One region of the Pseudoalteromonas sp. A22 genome, then DNA from elsewhere that is predicted to be linked to it. Evidence: predicted binding sites of a transcription regulator. Region 1 holds the regulator's gene; the other holds the start of a gene.
The links. Region 1 encodes sigma-54, which starts transcription at its own class of promoters, with help from an activator protein. Its sites were predicted from a motif close to GTTGGCACGNNNNTNGNNT; they were not measured.
Positions count from the first base shown of each region.

Region 2: the regulator sigma-54 is predicted to act here: its motif matches at 4,137-4,155, upstream of fliE (flagellar hook-basal body complex protein FliE).

Region 1 covers NZ_CP047238.1:3,661,648-3,667,053, forward strand. The annotation lists gene GSF04_RS21415 (KpsF/GutQ family sugar-phosphate isomerase) at 1-461, shown strand, start outside; gene kdsC (3-deoxy-manno-octulosonate-8-phosphatase KdsC) at 461-1,012, shown strand; gene lptC (LPS export ABC transporter periplasmic protein LptC) at 1,009-1,563, shown strand; gene lptA (lipopolysaccharide transport periplasmic protein LptA) at 1,553-2,095, shown strand; gene lptB (LPS export ABC transporter ATP-binding protein) at 2,095-2,820, shown strand; gene GSF04_RS21440 (RNA polymerase factor sigma-54) at 2,867-4,366, shown strand; gene hpf (ribosome hibernation promoting factor) at 4,396-4,683, shown strand; gene ptsN (PTS IIA-like nitrogen regulatory protein PtsN) at 4,685-5,143, shown strand; gene rapZ (RNase adapter RapZ) at 5,136-5,406, shown strand, end outside.
Region 2 covers NZ_CP047238.1:1,398,160-1,403,565, reverse strand. The annotation lists gene fliI (flagellar protein export ATPase FliI) at 1-102, opposite strand, end outside; gene fliH (flagellar assembly protein FliH) at 175-990, opposite strand; gene fliG (flagellar motor switch protein FliG) at 994-2,034, opposite strand; gene fliF (flagellar basal-body MS-ring/collar protein FliF) at 2,027-3,745, opposite strand; gene fliE (flagellar hook-basal body complex protein FliE) at 3,766-4,098, opposite strand; gene GSF04_RS11075 (sigma-54 dependent transcriptional regulator) at 4,357-5,406, opposite strand, start outside.

The DNA.
Region 1 (5,406 bases):
CGCTACTTGAAGCCAGAGGCTTTACGGCTGATGATTTTGCGCTTTCTCATCCTGGCGGTAGTTTAGGAAGGCGTCTACTACTAACCGTTGCTGATGTCATGCATCAAGGGGATGCAATCCCTATGGTCAATAGTCATTGCACAGTTAAAGAAGCTTTATTTGAAATGTCAGCTAAAAGTTTAGGTATGACGGCAATCGTAGATGAAAGCTCGCAATTACAAGGTATTTTTACCGATGGTGACTTGCGGCGTATTATCGAACAAAAGGTCGATATTCATACCACCCCAATCACGCAAGTAATGACGGCTAAAAGTACGACGGCACGCGCCGATATGCTCGCAGCTGAGGTACTCAATATCATGGAAACCAAACGAATTAATGGCTTGATTGTGGTAAACGAAAACAACATACCGGTTGGCGCCTTGAATACGCAAGATTTACTTAGAGCGGGGGTGCTGTAATGCAATTTGAAGATTTATATCAGACGATTTCACCTGAAGCTTGGGAAAAAGCAAAACAAATCAAATTATTGATTTGCGATATTGATGGCGTATTCTCAGATGGACGTATATACCTTGGTAATAATGGAGAAGAACTGAAAGCATTTAATACCAAAGATGGGTTTGGTATTAAGGCCTTGATTGATAGTGGTATCGAAGTCGCCGTTATCACAGGTAGGCATTCACAAATAGTTCAGCAACGCATGACTAGTTTAAATGTAACTTATATTTACCAAGGCCAAGAAAACAAGTTAGTGGCATATGATGAACTGAAGACTAAGCTCAACCTTAGTGATGACGAAATTGCGTATATTGGTGATGATGGCCCAGATCTACCCGTAATGGAGCGAGTCGGTTTTGCCGTTGCCGTCAATGATGCACATCCTCTTGTTAAACATATCGCCCATTACACGACCTTGATGCCTGGTGGTTTTGGTGCCGTGAGAGAGTTGACTGATCTTCTAATGCTCAGCCAAAATCACTTATTGACTTCCAAAGGATCAAGTACATGACCGTATTACGTGTCATCTTACTCATTGTTTTCGCTTCTTTAATGGTATGGATGTGGTCGCCCATGTTTAATCCATCAGAGGCGGACTCAGCAAAAGAAGATGAACCGTTAGCTAAGCCCGATTATGTTGCAACCACGCTTCAGCAAACGACCTATAGTGAAAATGGCTTATTAAACTATCAGGTAACTGCTGATAAGATGGAGTTGTATCAAGATCTTGGCTTTAGTCACTTTGAAAAGCCTATTTTCACCTTATATAACGGTGAGCAGAATTGGCAAATAAGTGCATTAGAAGCAACACTGTACGAAAACAATACCTTGATATTAGAAGGCAATGTACTGGCAAAGAATTTAACGCCTAACGCCATGATCACCAATATCAATGCCGATAATGTAAGAGTTGAAATTAAGCAAAAATTGATGAAATCGGAACACCCTGTCGTTATCACCGGTCCTAGTCTTAGGATCACGGGTAAAGGGCTGCATGCGGATCTACAAAAGCAAGTGATCGAACTCATCAACCACACAAAGACAATTTATTATGACCAGTAAAATCATTAACAAACTAGTTTTCATCGGCTTGCTTGCAAGTTCTACTTTAGCAAATGCTGCAGAACAAAATGAAGTCATTATTGATGCTGGCCGTCAGCAAGCTCAACTGCAAAGCAACATCGGTATTTTTGAACAGAATGTTGTTATTATTCATGGCAACAGAAAAATAAATGCCGATCGCCTAGAAGTCCACCGCCGCGCGGAGCTTGGTACTAACAAGCAACTGCTTGTTGCAACTGGCAGCCCAGCTATTTTCAGCGAACGTCAACCTGATGGTAATTTGCTAGAAGCCAAAGCAAACGAAATTCGTTACGACGTTGCGAAAGGCACCTTAGTCATTTCTGGCGATGCGGAAATCAATCAAACTGGGCAAAAAATCAATGCGCAAGTCATCACCTATGACATTGAAAAGCAATTGATCAGTGCTGAGCGCTCAGACCAAGAAGATTCTCGGGTAAGAACCATCCTTGTTCCTGTTGATGACAAAAAAAACGCAAAAGATAAAAAAGCGCAGGAAGAAGGTAACAATTAATGAGCGAGCTCAAAGCAACTGGTCTAGCAAAGAGTTATAAAGGTCGTGAAGTCGTCAAAAATGTTGGCTTAAGTGTTAAGGCTGGCAGCATTGTAGGCTTATTAGGACCAAATGGTGCAGGTAAAACCACTACGTTCTACATGATTGTAGGGTTAGTACCAAGCGACAAAGGTTTTATTCAGATTGATGATGAAGATATCACTTTGCTACCGATGCACAGCCGCGCGCGACTTGGTATTGGCTATCTACCGCAAGAGTCTTCAATCTTTAGAAAACTCACGGTCTATCAAAATTTGATGGCGATTTTAGAAACTCGAAAAGACTTATCTAAAGTTGAGAGAGAAGCTGAACTCAATGAGTTACTGGATGAGTTTAATATTCAACACATCCGTGACTCACAGGGCATGGCATTATCGGGAGGCGAAAGAAGACGCGTAGAGATTGCTCGCGCTTTAGCCGCTAATCCTAAGTTTATCCTGTTAGATGAACCTTTTGCTGGTGTTGATCCTATTTCGGTGTTAGATATAAAGACAATCATAGAGCACCTAAAAAACCGCGGTATCGGTGTGCTAATCACCGATCATAACGTTAGAGAAACACTGGACGTATGTGAAAAAGCCTACATCGTTTCACATGGTGAGTTAATCGCTGCAGGCACGCCAGAACATGTTTTGGCAGATCAAACCGTAAGAGATGTCTACCTAGGCGAACAATTCAAGCTATAGTTAAGACGTAGTATTAATAACTGTTAAAAAGGATTGTTAGAGATACATGAGGCAATCATTACAGCTGCGCATGGGGCAGCAACTTACAATGACTCCACAACTGCAACAAGCCATTCGCTTGCTGCAGCTTAGTACATTGGATCTGCAACAAGAAATACAAGAAGCATTAGACAGCAATCCATTGTTGGAAGTGGAAGAAGGTGATAATACTGACGGCGAAAACGCTGACCAACACAGCCAAGAAAAAAGTAGTGCTGACGACAATCAAGATTCAAGCGATGAAGCGCAGGTTAGTGACTATGAAATAGACTCAGATACCGCCATGAGCAAAGACACTGTCAGTGATGACCTTGCCATGGATGTCACTTGGGATGAATATATGAGCGCAGCACCCGCTGCAAGTTCAGGCCCACTTCCTGATGACGATAATGTTTATCAAGGGGAAACCTCTGAATCTCTCCACGACTATCTCATGTGGCAACTTGAGCTGACACCATTTAGTCCAACAGATAGAGCGATTGCGATTGCGATTATTGAAGCGGTCGACCTGTCAGGCATTTTAACACTGTCTTGCGAAGACATTTTAGAAAGCATTAATGACGAGAGTAGCGAAGAGCCTATTGAGCTGGATGAAGTCGAAGCCGTGCTCAAACGTATTCAACTTTTCGATCCTGTCGGTATCGCAGCGCGTAGTTTACAAGAATGCTTGTGTATTCAGCTAAATCAGTTCGCTCCGGATACGCCATGGATTGCCGAAACAAAAATGATTCTGACAGAGCATATCGACTTGCTTGCCAGCCGTGACTATCGAACTTTGGCAAAGAAAACGCGCCTTAAAGAAGCCGATCTCAAAGAGGTCATGACGTTAATTCATAGCCTTAACCCAAAACCAGCGGCAAGCATTATTCATGAAGAGCCTGAATATGTGATCCCTGACGTATCGGTGAAAAAAGTAAAAGGTCGTTGGGTCGTAGAGCTAAATCCTGATGCTATGCCTAAAATAAGAGTAAACGACCATTACGCTGCGATGTCTAGAACAGCGAAATCCAGTACGGATAGTCAGTTTATTCGCTCACATTTACAAGAAGCAAAGTGGTTTATTAAAAGCTTAGAAAGCCGAAATGATACATTATTAAAAGTTACCAATTGCATTGTGCAACAACAACAGGCATTCTTTGAACATGGCCCCGAAGCAATGCGCCCTATGGTGCTAAATGATGTTGCTGAAATGGTTGAGATGCATGAGTCCACAATTTCCCGTGTGACAACACAAAAATACATGCATACACCTCGGGGAATATTTGAGCTGAAGTATTTCTTCTCTAGCCATGTAAGTACAGAAAATGGAGGTGAGTGCTCCTCTACAGCAATTAGAGCACTTATCAAAAAGCTGATAGCTGCAGAAAATACCGCTAAGCCATTGAGTGACAGCAAAATTGCAGATATTTTAGCTGAGCAAGGAATTAAGGTAGCGAGACGCACGATTGCAAAATATCGTGAATCCCTAGCCATTCCACCGTCAAATCAGCGTAAAAGCTTGATATAAGACGTAAAACCCAAGAAGGAAAAATGCTTATGCAACTAAATCTAACTGGTCGCCATGTAGAAATTACTGACTCATTAAGAGACTATGTCACCAACAAGTTTGCGAAGCTAGAAAGGCACTTTGATCATATCAATAACGTGCATGTGATCCTTGATGTCGAGAAACTAGTACAAAAAGCAGAAGCAACATTACACGTAAACGGCGGCGAGCTATTTGCATCAACAGAGCATCAAGATATGTATGCCGCAATTGATGGCCTTATCGACAAGCTAGATCGTCAAGTTATTAAACACAAAGAGAAGCTCACTCGACACTAAGATGAAATTAAGTGAATTAGTGAACAAGGACTGCAGTAAAGCTGCGGTCCTTTTTAATAGCAAAAAACGTATTTTAGAATACATCAGCGAACTGGCTCATAGCCAAATTCCAAATACCAGTCAGCATGCTATCTTGGACGCTTTAATGGCGCGAGAGAAATTAGGCAGCACAGGGATCGGTAAAGGCATTGCCATTCCCCATGGTCGACTTGAAGGTTTGGATAAAATCCTTGCAATGGTGCTTGTCAGCGAGCAAGGGATCCAGTTTGAAGCCATAGATAAGCAGCCTGTCGATATTTTTGTCGCGTTCATCGTACCCGAAGGTGATAATCAACAGCACCTGAAGACCTTAGCGGCGATTGCTGATACACTCAAAGACAAGTCTTTTTGCAAAATGCTTAGACAAGCAAAAAGTGACGATGAGTTATATGCAGTGATCCAAGGTGAACTTGATGAGTGATGAAGAAAAAGGACTCGAGCTTATCATTATCAGTGGCCGCTCAGGCTCTGGTAAATCTGTAGCGCTTCGAGTATTGGAAGACTTAGGCTACTATTGTGTAGATAACATTCCGGTCAATTTGCTGCCGTCTTTAGTCCGCAGCGTTTCGGACAATTATAATAAAATAGCAGTCAGTATTGATGTCAGAAACTTACCTAAAGAACAGGACGAGTTTAATGACATTCTTGAATACTTACCAGGCTTTGCCAAACCTACCCTGTTTT
Region 2 (5,406 bases), 1.8 Mb from region 1:
GCCAACCACACGGGTGAGGCTGCCTGCAACCGCAACCCCGTATGGTTTGACAAATTTCTGATACTTACTGATGCGCTCGCTCATAGCAGCAGATGTCGACATGTTCGCAATTACCTTAGGAAGGCATCGTTATCCTGATTTGATTGCTTCGCTTATCTAGATAACAGTGCAGTATTATTGGTTTATACCGCTATCTTGCAAAAATGATTCCAACACTTCGCTAATACGGTTCTTAAGCGTCATATCAATGGATGACTGTGGCGTTTTCACCTCGCAGCCACCTCTGTCCAACGTCGGCTCTGGAAGTAACTGCCAATGCTGTGATTGTATATGTTCTTCGCCGTACATGGCTTGCACTAAGGCCAAATCTTCTGGATGCAGATGGATGCGTACTGTTTGATCTTTGACAGGCAACGCGTCCATTGCTTTTTTCAACGCGTTTAAAATGAGTTCAGGCGTGGTCTTAAGCTCTTTAAAAATAACCTGCTCCGCCAATAAATTGACGAGTACAACCAGCTGCTTTTCACACTCATCATCAACCTTTTTTAGTGGCGTTTGCATGCCATCTAGAATAGTGGATAGCGCCTTCATCCTCTCTTCAATAAGCGGTTGTGCTTCCTCAAGCCCCTTTTCTTTACCTATTTCTACACCTTCTTTATAACCGGCTTCTTTACCTTCAGAAACCCCTTTGTCAAAGCCTTCAATATAGCCTTGTTCGTGGCCTTGCTTTATTCCTTCGTCGTAGGCGTCCTGACGGATCTGCTCTAATTCTTCGATGGTCAAAGTAGGAAATTCAGGCTCTTGTGGCTCAGGTTCGGGGTGTGCCTGCTTTTTCGTATACAACTCTTCAAGCGGTGTACCGAATGCGGTCGAACGACCGCGGAATTTTTCGGGCTTATCCGTAACATCTGGAATGGGCCAGTTTTCTAATAACTCATCCAGCGCTTCGGTGCTGACTGGGCGGCCTTTATACAACTTTTTATCGACCATGGTTTATAGGAACTCCTCGCCACCACCACCGCCAAGCATAATTTCGCCTGAGTCAGCCAAACGTCTAGCCGTTGCCAAAATTTCTTTTTGTGCAGCTTCCACTTCACTGATCCGCACTGGAGGCATAGCCTCAAGGTCATCTTGCATCATCTCAGCAGCACGCTTAGACATATTCTTCATAATCTTTTCTTTTAAAGATTCATCCGCGCCTTTAATTGCTTTCATCAGTACGTCTTGCTGCACTTCACGCAGTATGGCTTGGATACCTCTGTCTTCTACATCCATCAAGTTTTCAAACACAAACATGAGGTCTTGAATTTGTTGCGACATTTCTTCGTCATGTTCTCGGATTGAATCCATCAACTGACCTTCAATATTGGTATCCAAGTAGTTCATGATATCTGCAGCGGCTTTTAAGCCACCCATTTTCGCTGCTTGTGCACCAGCTTGACCAGCGAACTGCTTCTCCATGATCTCATTGAGTTCTTGTAATGCCGCAGGTTGTACTTCTTCTAAGTTTGCAATGCGCATAGTTAAATCTAAGCGTACTTTCTCAGGAAACTGAGACAAGATTTCAGCGGATTGCTCAGGCTCGAGATAAGACAATACAATCGTTTGGATCTGCGGGTGTTCGTTGCGGATAATATTGGCAACTTGCTTCGAGTCCATCCACTTCAATGAATCCAACCCTTTTGCACCAGAGCCCATAACGATTTGGTCAATAAGACTTGCCGCTTTGTCTTCACCAAGTGCTGCGGTTAGCGCCTTCTTAATGAAATCTTCCGATTGGAAACCAATTGTACTAAAACTTTGAATTTGTTCGATAAACAAATTGTGCACAGCTGCTATTTTAGCCTGAGATAGGTCATCCATGGAGGCCATTGCCATACCGACCTTTTGCACTTGCTTTGGCTCTAAGTGTTTCAAAATCTGAGCCGCATCTTCTTCAGTCAAACTAAGCAGTAAGATGGCAGCCTTGTCGACGCCATCTAGCTTGTCAACGTCAAAGGCTGCGGGCAATTGTTTTTGTTCTTGATCAGTCATCTTCTGTCAACCACGCTTTCACAACTTGTGATGAGAGTTCTGGTTCGTTAGCAACTAAGGCACGTACTGCTTTGAGTAAGTCCTCGTCGCCATGTAAGTCTGGCAATTGTAATCTACCGTCAGAAGAGAAGCCAACCGCAGACTCATCGAATTCGTTATTTAGCATATCGAGTGTACTGTCACCTAAATCAACACCACTGGTCAACGCATCTTCATCAAAATCTTCAAGCGTATCATCTGGGTAAATTAGACGCTTAAGCATAGGTCTTACTACCGCTAAGATTAGCACAATGATCACTAAGGTACCTGCTGCAAGACGAATTGTCTTTTGGAACCAATCTTGCTCCCAAAGTGGTATCTCCTGCATTTCAGTGAGATCTTCACGTACGAATGGCACAGTAACTACCTCTAACGCATCACCTCGCTGCATATCAAAGCCCACACCACCTTGTAGCAAACGACGGATGTTATTTAACTCTTCTTGCGTACGCGGCGTCATTGCCATGTTACCTTCAGCATCAGGTTTTGCGAGGTAGTCAACGGCCACACTCACACTGATCCGGCGAATAACCCCTGTTTGCTGACGTTTATGGCTAATAGTGGTATCTAACTCATAGTTACGGGTTGCTTCTTTTTGATTGCTGCTTGGTGTTGCACTTTGACCATTGCCGCCTTGCCCTGCAACCTCTGGGATATTTGAGTTCACTGGAGGCTGATTAGTCAGTGCTCCCGGAATACCTACAGCTAAACCACCAATATTATTTTCTTCATAGGTTGTTTCGCTACGAACCGCAGGTAAATCTGGGTTATAACGTTTTTGTGTTTCTTCAACTGCACTAAAGTCCATCGTTAAGTCAACCTGAGCGGTAAAGTTACCAAGACCTACAGTTGGGATCAGGATGCTATCAATTTTTTCTAGATATTCTTGTTCACGCTTACGCTCAATTTCATACTCTTTTCTCGAGCGTGCAGCTAAAGAGTCTTGAGAACCGGAGTTGAGTAGGCGGCCGTTTTGATCGGTGACGGTCACGCGTGAAGGCTCTAGACCTTGTACCGCTGATGCCACGATGTCTACGATTGAATCAACTTCTTCGCCGCCAAGCGTTTTGCCACGTTTAAGGGTAATAACTACGGTTGCTGAGGGCTTTTTCTCGCGACGTGCAAAGACGTTTTCTTTTGGTATTGCAAGCAACACTTTTGCACGATTTACGTCTTGTAACTCTTCAATTGTTCTTGCAAGTTGTTGCTCACGGCTATGCTTTAAGCGCTCTCTTTCAAGACGTTGGCTAACACCAAAACCCATATCTTGCATCAGAATATCAGTGCCAGAACTCGGAGATTGGGTAAAACCGTCACGCGCCATGCGTAGTTTTATGTCTTGATAGTCCGACTCAGCGACTAAAATGGTATTACCATCTAATTGGTATTCAATTTTCTGTTGATCTAAAAAGTCTAACGTTTCGACGAGTTCTTCTGTTGGGTATTTACCAAGTGGGCGCATATCTGGTTGGCGCGCCCAAATGATAATAAAGATTGCGATTGCTAAACAAATAGCGAGGGCAATAACCAGAGTAACCTGGCGCAACATATCAACACCGCTTAGCGCACTGAAGTAGCCTGATTTTTGCTCTTGTTGCTCATCCGATCCGCTGTCATTATTCAGCGCTGCATCGGAAAGCGTAAGATCTGTTGATTGATTAGTAGCCACGATTACTCTCCACAGTCACTCAATTAAACTGGCATGCTCATGATTTCTTTATAGGCCTCAACAAGTTTATTACGAACTTGCACTGTTGCCTCAAAAGCGACCGACGATTTTTGTTTCGCTATCATGGCTTCTGCAAGAGAAACGCTTCTGTCACCCATTTCAACAGCGGTGACTTTTTGTTTCGCTTCTTGTTGTAAGCCATGAACCGTATTAAGTGCGTCTGAGAGTAAATCGCCAAACTGAGCCGATGAAGATGCCGCAGTCTTAACCGGCTGCACTGATGGCTGTGTGTTTCTCGTCGCTTCTGCAGCCATTGCCTGCATTTCTTGAAATAGCGCTGATGATTGTACTTTCATGATGCTTTACTCAAAATAACTCTTACTTACCTGTAATAAAGCAGAAAACGTGCCAACTTAAAATCTTTTATTTTCAACACCTTATGGGATTTTAATCATGTCGAAAAATTGGCAGTACATAGAAGTGAAAACTAGGCGCCTAAGATCTGCTGATCTTTATAGGCACCTGATTAAATTTGAATTAACAGATAAAGCTTAGCCTGAGGTTTGGATAAGCAACGAACTAACTCATTGTTTTTTAAGCTCAGCTAACTTAGGTTAAGCGGGTAGCGCAATCCCTAAATCTCGCATTTTTGCCAGCTTGTAGCGAAGTGTGCGAGGACTCATACCTAATACCTCCGCCACCTCTTTGCGTTTACCGTTAAACTTTGCCAGCGTATCTAAAATAATTTGGTGTTCTTTATCCTGTAGCTCATCTTTATAGCTAATGATTTCATCCTCACCTTGTGAGCGCTCCATTAAAGCTGATGCATCATTATTTACAAGTGGTGCAGATTCAATCAAAGCCATCGGCGAGAAATTTTCGATAAAAATATCATCTTCTTGAATTTCATTACCTTGGAACAAAATCAGGGCACGTTGAATAACGTTATCTAGCTCTCTTACGTTTCCAGGCCAACTATGCGAACTGAGCTTGTGCTTTGCACCGCTGCTTAATATAGGTGTTGGCTTGCCTGCTTTTTGCGTATGTCTTACCAACAAATGCTCGGCTAACACTGCGATATCACCCGCTCTGTCCTTCAGTGGCAACCACTCTAGTGGGAAAACATTGAGGCGATAATATAAATCTTCTCTAAATACCCCATCCTCCACCGCTTCTTTTAAATCGCGGTTACTGGTTGCCAACACTCTGACGTCCAGTGAAATGGTTTTTCTACTGCCTAAACGCTCTACTTCCCGCTCTTGTAATACGCGAAGTAATTTTGCTTGTAATCCCAAATCCATCTCTGTGATCTCATCAAGCAAAATCGTTCCCTTTTGTGCTTGCTCAAATTTTCCAGGACACGCTTGAATGGCACCTGTAAACGCCCCCTTTTCGTAACCAAATAGAGTCGCTTCGAGCATATTTTCTGGGATTGCAGCGCAGTTAATTGCGATAAAAGGCTCGTCTGCTCTGTCGGATTTATCGTGAATATAGCGAGCCAACACTTCTTTACCCGAACCGCTTGGTCCAAGTACCATCACGCTGGCATCCGACTTAGCTACTTTTGCAGCCAGTTCAAGTAGTTTAATACTCTTGGGATCGGCAACAATGGGGCCATCTGTCTCTTTTTCCTTCTCAGGTAGATAACGTCCAACCATATTAAG